3 regions of the Streptomyces sp. HNM0645 genome follow, and region 1 is predicted to be linked to each of the others. Evidence: predicted binding sites of a transcription regulator. Region 1 holds the regulator's gene; each other region holds the start of a gene.
What was found. The regulator HrcA, encoded in region 1, represses chaperone genes, less so after heat shock. The targets are predictions, from matches to a motif close to TTNGCACTCNGNNNNNCNGAGTGCNAA.

Region 1 (4,787 bases):
AGGCGGTGGCCCTGGCCGGCCCACAGGGCCATGGCCTGCGGATCACCGGCCTTGGCGGCGGCCTTGCGGAGGCCCGAGGTGAGGTGGTGCACCTCGGGGTACGCGGCGGGCGCGTACGGCCCGTGCTCGCTCATGAACCGGTTCACGAGGCCGCGGGCGGGGCGGCCCGAGAACGCCCTCGTCAGCTCGGTCCTGTTGAACAGCGGACTGGTCATGGCCTGCTTGTGCAACGCGTTCGCGCCGGACTCGGGGCAGACGAGGAAGGCGGTGCCGAGCTGTGCGGCGTCGGCCCCGGCGGCCAGGACCGCGGCGATCTGGCTGCCGCGCATGATGCCCCCGGCCGCGACGACCGGCAGCGGTACGGCTTCGCGGATCTGCCCGATGAGCGCGAGGAGTCCGATGCCGCCGCAGTCGTTGGCGGGGTCGTCGCGGTGCGTGCCCTGGTGGCCGCCGGCCTCGACGCCCTGGACGCAGATGGCGTCGGCGCCCGCGTCCTGGGCCGCCAGCGCCTCCTCGGGCGTGGTGACGGTGACGACCGTGAGCGTGCCGGCCCGCTTCAGCTGGGCGACGGCGGCGGGGGTGGGACAGCCGAAGGTGAACGACACCAGCGGTACGGGGTCGTCCCGCAGGATGGCCAGCTTGGCCTCGTAGCCGTCGTCCCGGCCCGAGTCGGGGTCCCCGAGCGGTGTGTCGTACCAGTCGGCCTCTCCGGCGAGCTGTTGCCGGTAGACGTCGACGGCCGCCGCGTCGGCGTGGGCGGGCTGCGGCATGAAGAGGTTCACACCGAACGGCCGCCCGGTGAGACCGCGGAGCTGTTTGATCTCCTGGTACATCCCGTCCGCGGTCTTGTACCCGGCGGCGAGGAACCCGAGCCCTCCGGCCTCGGACACGGCGGCGGCGAGTTCCGGACAGGAGGCGCCACCCGCCATGGGGGCCTGCACGATCGGGTAACGGCAGAGATCGGTCAGCGCGGAGGACATGCCCCGCATGGTGCCACGTCCGGCCGCCACGTCCGAATCCCGGCCTCCGCCTCTTCCGCGAGTGCTCCCACGAGCACCCGCGGCGGACCGCCGGGGCGGACGAGCGGGGCCGCGGCCCCGCCCCGGGTGCGGACGGCCCCGCACCAGCCGGACTCCCGGGCATGACGCTGCCCCGCCGGGGCGGGTGCGCGGGGCGCGCCCGGCTCACCTGCCGTTGAACGCGTCCTTGAGGCGGGAGAACAGCCCCTGCTGCCCCGGCTGGAACTGGCCCGTCGGCCGCTCCTCGCCGCGCAGCTTCGCCAGCTCCCGCAGCAGGTGCTCCTGCTCCGGGTCGAGCTTCGAGGGAGTCTGCACCTCGACGTGGACGATCAGGTCGCCGCGTCCGCCGCCGCGCAGATGGGTGACACCGCGGCCGTGCAGCGGGATCGACTGGCCGGACTGGGTGCCCGGGCGGATGTCGACCTCCTCCATGCCGTCGAGCGTCTCCAGCGGCACCTTCGTGCCGAGCGCGCCCGCGGTCATGGGAATGGTCACCGTGCAGTGCAGATCGTCGCCGCGGCGCTGGAAGACCGGGTGCGGCAGTTCGTGGATCTCGACGTACAGATCGCCGGCGGGGCCGCCGCCGGGGCCGACCTCGCCCTCCCCGGCGAGCTGGATGCGGGTGCCGTTGTCGACTCCGGCCGGGATCTTCACCGTCAGGGTGCGGCGCGACCGGACCCTGCCGTCGCCGGCGCACTCCGGGCACGGGGTCGGCACGACGGTCCCGAAGCCCTGGCACTGGGGGCACGGCCGCGAGGTCATGACCTGGCCCAGGAAGGACCGGGTGACCTGCGACACCTCGCCACGGCCGCGGCACATGTCGCACGTCTGCGCCGACGTACCGGGTGCGGCGCCCTCGCCCGAGCAGGTCGTGCAGACGACGGCGGTGTCGACCTGGATGTCCTTCGTGGTGCCGAACGCCGCCTCGTTGAGTTCGACCTCCAGCCGGATCATGGCGTCCTGGCCGCGCCGCGTCCGCGACCGCGGCCCGCGCTGGGAGGCGGTCCCGAAGAACGCGTCCATGATGTCGGAGAAGTTGCCGAAGCCACCGGCACCGAAGCCGCCCGCGCCGCCGCCGCCGGCGCCGGACAGCGGGTCGCCGCCGAGGTCGTAGACCTGCTTCTTCTGCGGGTCCGACAGCACCTCGTAGGCGGCGTTGATCTCCTTGAAGCGCTCCTGCGTCTTCGGGTCCGGGTTCACGTCCGGGTGGAGTTCCCGCGCGAGCCGCCGGAAGGCCTTCTTGATCTCGTCCTGCGATGCGTCGCGGCGTACGCCCAGTACGGCGTAGTAGTCCGTGGCCACTTACGACTCCGCCAGGATCTGTCCGACGTAACGTGCCACTGCGCGTACCGCTCCCATCGTTCCGGGGTAGTCCATGCGGGTCGGTCCGACCACGCCGAGTTTGGCGACTGCCTCGTCGCCCGAACCGTAGCCGACCGCGACGACGGATGTGGAAGTGAGTCCCTCATGGAGGTTCTCGTGCCCGATCCGTACGGTCATGCCCGAGTCCTTGGCCTCACCGAGCAGCTTCAGCAACACGACCTGCTCCTCCAGCGCCTCCAGCACGGGCCGGATGGTGAGGGGGAAGTCGTGCGCGAAGCGCGTCAGATTGGCGGTGCCGCCGATCATCAGCCGTTCCTCGGTGTCCTCGACCAGTGTCTCGAGGAGGGTCGAGAGCACGGTGGAGACCGTGGCGCGGTCCTCCAGGTCGAAGGACTCCGGAAGGTCCTGCACCAGTTGCGGCACATCGGTGAACCGCCGTCCGACGACGCGGCTGTTGAGCCGGGCCCGCAGGTCGGCGAGCGACGTGTCGGAGAACGGCGCGGGGCAGTCGACGTGCCGCTGCTCGACCCGTCCCGTGTCCGTGATCAGCACCAGCATCAGCCGGGCCGGGGCGAGCGCCAGCAGCTCCACGTGTCGCACCGTGGAGCGGGTGAGCGACGGGTACTGGACGACGGCGACCTGCCGGGTCAGCTGCGCCAGCAGCCGCACCGTGCGGGCGACGACGTCGTCGAGGTCGACCGCGCCCTCGAGGAAGTTCTGGATCGCCCGGCGCTCCGGGGACGACAGCGGCTTGACGCCCGCGAGCTTGTCCACGAACAGGCGGTAGCCCTTGTCCGTGGGAATGCGGCCGGCGCTGGTGTGGGGCTGGGCGATGAAACCCTCCTCCTCCAGCACCGCCATGTCGTTGCGCACGGTAGCCGGCGAGACCCCGAGCCTGTGCCGCTCGGTGAGGGCCTTGGAGCCCACGGGCTCCTCGGTGCCCACGTAGTCCTGGACGATGGCGCGCAGCACCTCGAGTCTGCGTTCGCTGAGCATGGCGCACACCTCCAGCTGTGGTTCTTCGGCGGTCCTTCGGTCCTGGTCTGGCACTCGGCGTCGCTGAGTGCCAGTTTTCCCGGGCCCAGTGTACGGCCGGGAGGTACGTCCCTAGCAAGGGCGGCCGGACACCCTACCCCGTCGCGACGAGCCATGACGCCGCTGGTCGCTCCGGGATAGCGTCGCCGTATGGACGTCCGTTGGGAAGACTTCGGCTGGGAACGGCTCGCCGGCGGCGTCGGGCGGCGGCGCCTGCCCGGCTGGGACGCGACGGTGGGTCTGGTGGCCGGCGAGAGTGCGGTGCTCCTGTTCGACACGGGCTCGACGCTCCGCGAGGGGGCGGAGATCCGGACCCAGGCCGAGTCCCTCCTCGGCGGCCGGCGTGTGACGCATATCGCGCTCAGCCACCCTCATTTCGACCACGTGCTCGGCACGGCCGCGTTCCCCGGGGCCGAGGTGTACGGCGCGGTCGGCGTCGACAGCCTCCTGGTCCGGGACCGGGCCGTGCTGCGCGACGACGCGATCCGCCACGGGATGCCGCCGGACGACGCGGCACGGGCCACCGACGCCCTGGTCGTCCCTCGGCACGTCGTCTCCGGCGAGTGGACGCTCGACCTCGGCGGCCGCCAGGTGATGCTGGCGAACGTCGGACCGGGCCACAGCCGTCACGACCTGGTGCTGCTGGTGCCCGGCGACCGCGAGGTCGTCTTCTGCGGCGACCTGGTGGAGGAGTCGGGCGACCCGCAGGCCGGACCGGACGCCATCCCGTCCCGCTGGCCGGCGGCGCTGGACCGGCTGCTCGCGCTGGGCGGGGAGGACGCGGTGTACGTCCCGGGGCACGGGGCGGCGGTGGACGCCGCGTTCGTGCGCGCCCAACGCGATGAGCTGGCCCGGCGGTTCGGGGTGTCGTAGCGGTTCGGGGTGTCGTAGCGTCTGGCGGATGCGCAGCTACAGTCCCGATCTGACGCCCCCGTGGAAGCGGTCCGCTCCCGTGCCGGAGGTCCCCGCCGATCCCGACCTGGTGGTCGAGGAGGTCTCCACGGGCTTCTGCGGTGCGGTGATCCGGTGTGAGGCGGGGACGGTGACGCTGGAGGACCGCTTCGGCAAGCACCGGGTGTTCCCGATGGAGCCGCGGGGCTTCCTGCTGGAGGGCAGGGTGGTCACCCTCGTGCGGCCCTCGCCCGGCGCGCCCGCGCGGCCCACCCGCACGGCCTCCGGTTCGGTCGCGGTGCCCGGCGCCCGCGCCCGGGTCGCCCGTGCCGGCCGCATCTATGTGGAGGGCCGCCACGACGCGGAGCTGGTGGAGAAGGTCTGGGGCGACGACCTGCGCATCGAGGGGGTGGTCGTCGAGTACCTGGAGGGCGTCGACGACCTGCCCGCCGTCGTCGCCGAGTTCGCCCCGGCCGCCGACGCCAGGCTGGGCGTGCTCGTGGACCATCTGGTGCCGGG
Region 2 (4,787 bases), on a different contig from region 1:
CGTCGAAATCAGCCTCAGCCCCCTCGAAACCACCGACGGACTCCTCGTCTCAGCCGCCGTACGCGACGTCAGCGAACGAAAAGCCGCCGAGGAACGCTTCCAGGCCCTGTACGAGCAGCAGCGGCACGTCGCCCTGACCCTGCAGCGCAGTCTGATGGGCACGCCACCGGCCGTGCGCGGCCTGGACACCGCGAGCCGCTATCTGCCCGCCACCCAGGGCGCGGGCGTCGGCGGCGACTGGTTCGACCTCGTACCACTCGGTGCCGGACGGGTCGGCATCCTCATCGGTGACGTCATGGGGCGCGGCCTGGAGGCGGCCGCCATCATGGGGCAACTGCGGTCCGCGGCCCACGCCCTCGCCAAGACGGGTATGCAGCCGCGGCAGTTGATGCACGCGCTCGACTCGATCGTCGCCGAGCTCGACGGGCCCGACCAGCTGGTGACCTGCTGCTACCTGATCGTGGCGCCGGACGCGGGAGAGGTGACCATCTGCTCGGCCGGGCATCTGCCGGCTCTCGTCGCGGAGCCGGGCGGGGGCGTACGGTCCCTGGAGGCGCCGGTCAGCGTGCCCCTGGGCGTGGGGGACCATCTGCACCAGCAGACGACGGTGGCGGTCGCTCCCGGGTCGAGTCTGATCCTCTTCACCGACGGTCTGATAGAGACACCGGCGGGAGACATCGAGGAGCAGCTCGACGCGCTCATCGACGCGCTCGATCTGGCGTTCGCCTCGGCGCACGACCTGGAGACGGTGGTGGACCGGGTGCTGGCGTCGGTGCTGCCCGCCACCGAGCACCACCACGACGACGTGACCCTGCTCGTGGCCCAGTTGCCGGCGGCCCCGCTGGCCACGGCGGCGACGGAACTCCCGGCGGCCCCGTCGTCGGTGTCGCAGGCCCGGGCCTTCCTCGCCAAGTCCCTGGTCGACTGGGGCTGCGCCCAGGTCTCCGACGACGCACAGCTGCTGGTGTCCGAGGTGGTCACCAACGCGATCCAGCACGGAGAGGGGCCGGTGCGCCTGCTGATGCGGCGCAACAGCACCGAGCTCACCGTGGAGGTGAGCGACCACAGCCACCATCCGCCCCAGCCCCGGCTGGCTGCCGCCGACGACGAGTCGGGGCGGGGCCTGATCCTCGTCGAGACGCTGGCGGGCAGCTGGGGCGTCCGCTCGACGGACGACGGCAAGACGACGTGGTTCACGCTCCACCTGGGGCCGCTGTAGCGGGCCCCGCCCGGCACGCGATCGTACGCACGCGCCGTCCGCCGCGCCGGGGCGCAAAGGCCGAGGGCGGCACCCCGGGTGGGGTGCCGCCCTCGGTTCAGGACGGCGGATCGACCTTCGGGTCGATCAGAAGTCCATGTCACCGCCCGGCATGCCGCCCGGAGCGGCCGCGGCGGCCTTCTCCGGCTTGTCGGCGATGACGGCCTCGGTGGTGAGGAACAGCGCGGCGATCGACGCGGCGTTCTGCAGCGCGGAACGCGTCACCTTGGCCGGGTCGATGATGCCCTCGGCGATGAGGTCGACGTACTCGCCGGTCGCGGCGTTCAGGCCGTGGCCCGGGGTCAGGTTGCGCACCTTCTCCACCACGACGCCGCCCTCGAGGCCGGCGTTGACGGCGATCTGCTTCAGCGGGGCCTCCAGGGCCAGCTTCACAGCGGCGGCACCGGTGGCCTCGTCACCGTCGAGCTCGAGCTTCTCGAAGACCTGGGAGGCCTGGAGCAGGGCCACGCCACCACCGGCGACGATACCCTCCTCGACGGCCGCCTTCGCGTTGCGGACGGCGTCCTCGATGCGGTGCTTGCGCTCCTTGAGCTCGACCTCGGTCGCGGCGCCGGCCTTGATGACGGCCACGCCGCCGGCCAGCTTCGCGAGGCGCTCCTGCAGCTTCTCGCGGTCGTAGTCCGAGTCGGAGTTCTCGATCTCGGCACGGATCTGGTTGACCCGGCCCTGGACCTGGTCGCTCTCGCCGGCACCGTCGACGATCGTGGTCTCGTCCTTGGTGATGACGACCTTGCGGGCGCGGCCCAGCAGGTCCAGGCCCGCGTTCTCGAGCTTGAGGCCGACCTCCTCGGAGATGACCGTGCCACCGGTGAGGATGGCGATGTCGCCGAGCATGGCCTTGCGGCGGTCGCCGAAGCCCGGAGCCTTGACAGCGACGGACTTGAAGGTGCCGCGGATCTTGTTGACGACCAGGGTCGACAGGGCCTCGCCCTCGACGTCCTCGGCGATGATCAGCAGCGGCTTGCCCGACTGCATGACCTTCTCCAGCAGCGGGAGGAGGTCCTTCACCGAGGAGACCTTGCCGTTGTAGATGAGGATGTACGGGTCCTCGAGGCCGGCCTCCATGCGCTCCATGTCGGTCGCGAAGTAGGCCGAGATGTAGCCCTTGTCGAAGCGCATGCCCTCGGTGAGCTCCAGCTCCAGACCGAAGGTCTGGGACTCCTCGACGGTGATGACGCCTTCCTTGCCGACCTTGTCCATCGCCTCGGCGATGAGCTCGCCGATCTGGGTGTCGGCGGCGGAGATGGAGGCGGTGGAGGCGATCTGCTCCTTGGTCTCGACCTCCTTGGCCTGGTCGAGCAGGGCACCGGAGACGGCCTCGACGGCCTTCTCGATACCGCGCTTCAGGGCCATCGGGTTGGCGCCGGCGGCCACGTTGCGCAGGCCCTCGCGGACCAGCGCCTGAGCGAGGACGGTCGCGGTGGTCGTACCGTCACCGGCGACGTCGTCCGTCTTCTTGGCGACTTCCTTGACCAGCTCGGCGCCGATCTTCTCGTACGGGTCCTCGAGCTCGATCTCCTTGGCGATGGAGACACCGTCGTTGGTGATCGTGGGGGCGCCCCACTTCTTCTCGAGGACGACGTTCCGGCCCTTGGGGCCAAGGGTGACCTTGACGGCGTCGGCGAGCTGGTTCATCCCGCGCTCGAGACCGCGCCGTGCCTCCTCGTCGAACGCGATGATCTTGGCCATGTGAAGTGGTCCTCCCGGACTGGGGTGGATTGCTCCGGACCGCGCTGGTGCCCGCGACGGACGGCCTGCACGCCTTGTGGTTCCTTGCCCCACCCGGCCTGCGGGCCTCACCGACCCGGTCCTTCGTTGTCACTCTCACTCGTAGAGTGCTAACGCCAATGATTAGCACTCGGACCCGGCGAGTGCAAGGCGCGACCGCGACTCGGGCGTCCATCAGGACACGGCGGATGGGTCCGGACCCGGACCCGGCGCAGCCTCGGCCCGCACACGTCGCAGGTCGCGACCCCGCGCACGGCGGCGAGCGGTCCGGCCCGACCCGGAACCATGACCCGCGCACGGCGGCGAGCGGTGCGGCCGCGGCGGAAGGCGGCCCCGGACACGGCCGCGGCGGAAGCGGCCCCGGACACGACGGAGGGTCCGCGCCCCTGGCACGGACCCTCCGTCACGTTGCTGCAGTCAGTCGGCGCTCAGCCGGCTACGCGGACCATGTCCGCCTGCGGCCCCTTCTGGCCCTGCGAGATCTCGAACTCGACTCGCTGACCCTCCTCCAGGGTGCGGTATCCGTCCATCTGGATCGCGCTGTAGTGGACGAAAACATCCGCACCACCGTCGACCGCGATGAAGCCATACCCCTTCTCCGCGTTGAACCACTTGACGGTGCCCTGAGCCATGCCTAACTCCCCTATTACTGGCCCTTGCACAGGACCGCACTTCGCGGACCCGGGTCAGACCTCACCCAGCGGAGTCCCCCGGTGCCCGGAGGGGCATACGGATGACCCATGGATGTGCGCCGGAACGCGTCGACCGCGGCTGAATGTATCTGTCCAACTGCCGTCTGCAACAGGTCAATCGGACGAGAATTCCGGGCAGGACCGAAAGGATGAATTAGCAGAAATGTGAGCGTTCCCGGGCAAGTCGGGCCGGGCAAAGCGCACTTATTGCGCATCACGCTCGAACACTTTGGCTGTTTCTTGTCGTGCGCGACCGCATTCTCATATGCGCCTGGCACACGCAGCGGAGGGGGCTTCCCCAACTCTATCGCGCTCAACCATGCAGAAACGCCCCCTCCGCCGAGCTTGCGGAGGGGGCGCTTCTGCTGACTCTGCGTGGCGATCAGCCGCCTGCCACCGCGGGGATGATCGACACCCCGGCACCGTCCGGCGTCGCCGTCTCCAGGCCCTGCTCGAAACGCACGTCGTCGTCGTTGACGTACACGTTCACGAAACGGCGCAGCTTGCCCTGGTCGTCCAGGACCCGGGCCGCGATGCCCGTGTGGTTCTTCTCCAGGTCGGCGATGACCTCGGCGAGGGTGGCGCCCTCGGCCGGGACCTCGGCCCGGCCGCCCGTGTAGGTGCGGAGGATGGTGGGGATGCGGACGTTGACGCTCATGCGAGGCCAGCCTCTCGGAAGGAGTCCAGGTTCGGGCGGATGACTGCGGACATACCCGTGGTCGGGGCCACCGCGTCGAGGGTCTTGAGGCCGTCACCCGTGTTGACGACCACCGTCGTGAGGGCCGGGTCGATCACTCCGGCCTCGATCAGCTTCTTCGCCACACCGAGGGTCGTACCGCCCGCGGTCTCGGTGAAGATGCCCTCGGTGCGGGCCAGCAGCTTGATCGCGTCCACGATCTCCTCGTCGGTGACGTCCTCGACGGCACCGCCGGTGCGCCGGCAGATGTCGAGCACGTACGGACCGTCCGCCGGGTTGCCGATCGCCAGGGACTTGGCGATGGTGTCCGGCTTCTGCGGCCTGACCACCTCGTGGCCGGCCTTGAACGCCACGGACACCGGGGAGCAGCCCTCGGCCTGGGCGCCGAAGA
Region 3 (4,787 bases), on a different contig from region 1:
GCCGATCCCGCAGCACAGATCCGCGACGCTCCGTACCCCGAGTTCCGCGAACCGGGCGGCTCGGTGGGCGGCGACGGACGCCCGCGTCGACTGCTCCACGCCGTTGGGTGTGAAGTACATCCGGTAGGCGTCCTCCGCGCCGAACTTGGCCACCGCGCGCTGCCTCAGCCGTGCCTGCGTCAGCGCGGCCGAGACCAGCTCGGCCGGGTGGTCGCGGCGCAACCGGGTGGCGATAGCGAGCTCCTGTCCCGGGTCGTAGTCGCGCAGGGCGGCGAGCAGGGCCTGCCCTTCGTGGGTGAGCAGGGGGGCGAGCGGGGAGGGCGAGCCGGCGTCGTTCACCCGGCCATTGTCGGCCAGCCGGGGGACGGTCCGCGGCCGGGCGGCGCTGTCGGGCCTTCGCGGGCGCGCGGCGCTGACAAGATGCGACGCCATGCAGCAAGTACGACAAAACGAAAAGAAGCCAGCAATTCGGCGCAGACGTATGTGGATGTGCGTGCTGCTCGTCATGGCCGTCGGCTCGGGCTGTGCCGCCGAGCCCGGGCGGGGCGGCGGCGGGGCCGGGGCCACCGGGCAGGCGGGCGCCACCGCTTCGGCCGCCGCTCCCGCGCACGGTCAGGAGCCGGGGGACCGGAAGGGCGCCGGATCCCGGAAGGCGGAGGACCGGGAGGAGGGCCGCGGGGAGGGCGGGAAGGAGGGCCGGCAAGGCGCCCGGAAGGATTCCGGCGAGGAGGGCGGGGAGCGGGGGAAGGGCGAGGGCCGGGAGCGGGCGGGGGAGAAGGCACCCGTCGGACCGGCCGAGGCGCTCGCGTACGTCAAGCGCACGAAGAAGATCCAGGCCGCCCGGGCTGCCGCCGCCCGGCGCTGGGGCCTCCGGCAGGCCCCGCTGCCCGCGCCCCCGCCGCCCGACGAGAAGCCGAGGATCACCACGCGCAAGGGCTTCGAGGTCGATCGCCACAAGGGCCTGCCGCCGGTCTTCACCACCGTGCCCACCAAGCAGAAAATCGTCTTCCTGACGATCGACGACGGCGCGGAGAAGGACCCGGAGCTGCTGCGGATGATGAGCGAGCTGCAGATCCCCTACAGCGCCTTCCTCAGCGACTACGTCGTCCGGGACGACTACGGCTACTTCGAGAAGATGCAGGACCGCGGCGTCTCCCTGCACAACCACACGCTCACGCACCCCTACCTGCCGGCGATGCCGTACGCGAAGCAGAGGGCGGAGATCTGCGGGCAGCAGGCCAGGATCGAGAAGCGGTTCGGCAAGCGGCCGCGCCTCTTCCGTCCGCCGTACGGCAGCTACGACCGGGACACGCTGCGCGCCGCCAAGTCCTGCGGTGTGAAGGCCGTGCCGCTGTGGGCGGCGGAGGCGTTCCCCGACCACATGGAGTGGCGCGAGTTCGACCGGGACCTGCACCCCGGCGACATCATCCTCACGCACTTCCGCGGCAAGGTGGAGTGGAAGGGTGGCATGCCGGACATGATCCGCCACGTGATGAAGGTCGTCACCGCGAAGGGCTACGCCGTGGCGAGGCTGGAGGACTACGTCTGAGGGGCTGAGGACGCGTCGGGAAGCCGGACGGCCCGCGCGAGGGGATGCACGCCGGACGGTCGTCGGGAACCAGCCGAACACGCAGTGGATTGGCACTCCGCTTGACCGAGTGCTAATCCCGGTCATAGTCTCGGCTCTGGCACTCCCCACCGGAGAGTGCCAACACAGCGACGGGCAGGTCCGGCACCCGCGACGACGGATCCACCTGGTCGCCACCTCAGACAGTTGAACCCCGTGAGATCTCCGAAGGGGGAGGTCGGATCGTGACGACCACCAGCTCCAAGGTTGCCATCAAGCCGCTCGAGGACCGCATCGTGGTCCAGCCGCTCGACGCCGAGCAGACCACCGCCTCTGGCCTGGTCATTCCGGACACCGCCAAGGAGAAGCCCCAGGAGGGCGTCGTCCTGGCCGTCGGCCCGGGCCGCTTCGAGAACGGCGAGCGTCTTCCGCTCGACGTCAAGACCGGCGATGTCGTGCTCTACAGCAAGTACGGCGGCACCGAGGTGAAGTACAGCGGCGAGGAGTACCTCGTCCTCTCGGCCCGCGACGTGCTCGCGATCGTCGAGAAGTAGTTCACCGCAGATTTGCTCAGAGCCGCGCCCCTGGCCCCCGCTGATGATGAAGCCGGGCGGCGGGGGGCGCGGTTCGCTTTGAGAGGACTTGAGAAGCTCCATGGCGAAGATCCTGAAGTTCGACGAGGACGCCCGTCGCGCCCTTGAGCGCGGCGTCAACAAGCTCGCCGACACGGTCAAGGTGACGATCGGCCCCAAGGGCCGCAACGTCGTGATCGACAAGAAGTTCGGTGCCCCCACCATCACCAACGACGGTGTCACGATCGCCCGTGAGGTCGAGATCGAGGACCCGTACGAGAACCTCGGCGCCCAGCTGGTGAAGGAGGTGGCGACCAAGACCAACGACATCGCGGGTGACGGCACCACCACCGCCACCGTGCTCGCCCAGGCCCTGGTTCGCGAGGGTCTGCGCAACGTCGCCGCCGGTGCCTCCCCGGCCGCCCTGAAGAAGGGCATCGACGCCGCGGTCAAGGCCGTCTCCGACGAGCTGATCGCCACCGCGCGCCCGATCGAGGAGAAGTCCGACATCGCCGCCGTCGCCGCGCTGTCCGCCCAGGACCAGCAGGTCGGTGAGCTGATCGCCGAGGCGATGGACAAGGTCGGCAAGGACGGCGTCATCACCGTCGAGGAGTCCAACACCTTCGGTCTGGAGCTGGACTTCACCGAGGGCATGGCCTTCGACAAGGGCTACCTGTCGCCGTACATGGTGACCGACCAGGAGCGCATGGAGGCCGTCCTCGACGACCCGCACATCCTGATCAACCAGGGCAAGATCTCCTCCATCCAGGACCTGCTCCCGCTGCTGGAGAAGGTCATCCAGGCCGGCGCCTCCAAGCCGCTGCTGATCATCGCCGAGGACGTCGAGGGCGAGGCCCTGTCCACCCTCGTCGTCAACAAGATCCGCGGCACCTTCAACGCGGTCGCGGTCAAGGCCCCCGGCTTCGGCGACCGCCGCAAGGCGATGCTGCAGGACATGGCCACCCTCACCGGTGCCACCGTCATCTCCGAGGAGGTCGGCCTCAAGCTCGACCAGGCCGGTCTGGACGTGCTGGGCACCGCCCGTCGCGTCACCGTCACCAAGGACGACACCACCATCGTCGACGGCGGCGGCAAGAGCGAGGACGTGGTCGGCCGCGTCGCGCAGATCAAGGCCGAGATCGAGGCCACGGACTCCGACTGGGACCGCGAGAAGCTCCAGGAGCGCCTCGCGAAGCTGGCCGGCGGCGTGTGCGTGATCAAGGTCGGCGCCGCCACCGAGGTGGAGCTGAAGGAGAAGAAGCACCGTCTGGAGGACGCCATCTCCGCGACCCGCGCCGCGGTCGAGGAGGGCATCGTCTCCGGTGGCGGCTCCGCTCTGGTCCACGCCGTCAAGGTGCTGGACGGCAACCTCGGCAAGAACGGCGACGAGGCCACCGGTGTCGCCGTCGTGCGCCGTGCCGCCGTCGAGCCGCTGCGCTGGATCGCCGAGAACGCCGGCCTCGAGGGCTACGTCATCACCGCGAAGGTGGCGGAGCTGGAGAAGGGCAACGGCTTCAACGCCGCCACCGGCGAGTACGGCGACCTCGTGAAGGCCGGCGTCATCGACCCGGTCAAGGTCACCCGCTCGGCCCTCGAGAACGCCGCCTCGATCGCCTCCCTGCTTCTCACCACCGAGACCCTCGTGGTGGAGAAGAAGGAGGAGGAGCCGGCGGACGCGGGCCACGGCCACGGCCACGCCCACTGACCCGCAGCGGTCTCCCGTCCGTCCAGGACGTACGAAGGTCCCCGCTCCCTCCCGGGAGCGGGGACCTTTCCCGTGCGCTGGCCGGGTGCCTCGGCCGGGCCGGAGCGCCGGCCGGGGTCACGGCCCGGTGGTCACATCTCCAGTGCCCCGAGTTGCCCCATCAGCCCGAGCCGGTCGTACTGCCACCAGCCCTCGCAGATCAGGCCCTCGTGGAGCCGGTGGACGGTCGTGCCGGTCATCGAGGCCTGCCTGCCGGTGGGCGCGAGGCCGAGGAACTCGCCCGTGTGCGTGCCCTCCCACGTCCACCGGGTGCAGACGCGGTCGGCCTCGGCGACCTGGTCCTCGACGGTGAAGGTGAAGTCGAAGGCGTCCCGCCACATCGCGACCTCGCGGCGGAAGGCGTCGACCCCGATCACGTCCGGCGAGTTGGCCGGGTCGTGGTCGTGGTAGTCCCGGGTGAGCAGTCCGTCGAGGAGGCCGGGGTCACCGGGAAGGGCCTCGAAGAACCGGGCGCACAGGCCCTTGTGCAGCTGCTCATCGCGGATGACCTCCAGGTCGGTGAAAGTCGGCATGCGGTCGCACAGCGCCACCATCTCCTGGAAGATCCGGTCGGTCTCCGGGAGGTTCGAGTTCCGCATCGCGTCCTCGTACGAGGGGAACTCGACGATCTCCACCACGTGGGTCCCGTCGGAGCGGTCCTGGGCGAGGAGGCTGTGGGTGGCGGTGCGCCTGCCCCTGGTCTGTTCGACCCAGGTGTCCAGGAGCTGGTTGAGCTCGTCGACGCGTTCCGTCTTGCAGTCGATCATCTGTACGAATGTCATGGCGTCTCCCGGCGGATCGGGCGCTGCGTCGGATGCCTCCAGTCTAGTGAAATGCGGGCATTCTGCCTCGATTTGCCCTGTCGGGAGAGGCTCGGGTGGAGCGGGCGGCCTTCCGGACGGAA

Region 2: the regulator HrcA is predicted to act here: its motif matches at 3,095-3,121, upstream of groL (chaperonin GroEL).
Region 3: the regulator HrcA is predicted to act here: its motif matches at 1,639-1,665, upstream of groES (co-chaperone GroES).

Annotation. Positions count from the first base shown of each region.
Region 1 is NZ_JASHLT010000008.1:31,237-36,023, forward strand. It holds gene QMZ92_RS07045 (nitronate monooxygenase) at 1-980, opposite strand, end outside; gene dnaJ (molecular chaperone DnaJ) at 1,185-2,321, opposite strand; gene hrcA (heat-inducible transcriptional repressor HrcA) at 2,322-3,338, opposite strand; gene QMZ92_RS07060 (MBL fold metallo-hydrolase) at 3,528-4,250, shown strand; gene QMZ92_RS07065 (DUF3097 domain-containing protein) at 4,279-4,787, shown strand, end outside.
Region 2 is NZ_JASHLT010000038.1:63,095-67,881, reverse strand. It holds gene QMZ92_RS24600 (ATP-binding SpoIIE family protein phosphatase) at 1-1,219, shown strand, start outside; gene groL (chaperonin GroEL) at 1,346-2,968, opposite strand; gene QMZ92_RS24590 (cold-shock protein) at 3,436-3,639, opposite strand; gene QMZ92_RS24585 (MoaD/ThiS family protein) at 4,082-4,357, opposite strand; gene thrC (threonine synthase) at 4,354-4,787, opposite strand, start outside.
Region 3 is NZ_JASHLT010000007.1:83,313-88,099, forward strand. It holds gene QMZ92_RS06365 (THUMP-like domain-containing protein) at 1-339, opposite strand, end outside; gene QMZ92_RS06370 (polysaccharide deacetylase family protein) at 488-1,549, shown strand; gene groES (co-chaperone GroES) at 1,813-2,121, shown strand; gene groL (chaperonin GroEL) at 2,222-3,844, shown strand; gene QMZ92_RS06385 (ester cyclase) at 3,976-4,665, opposite strand.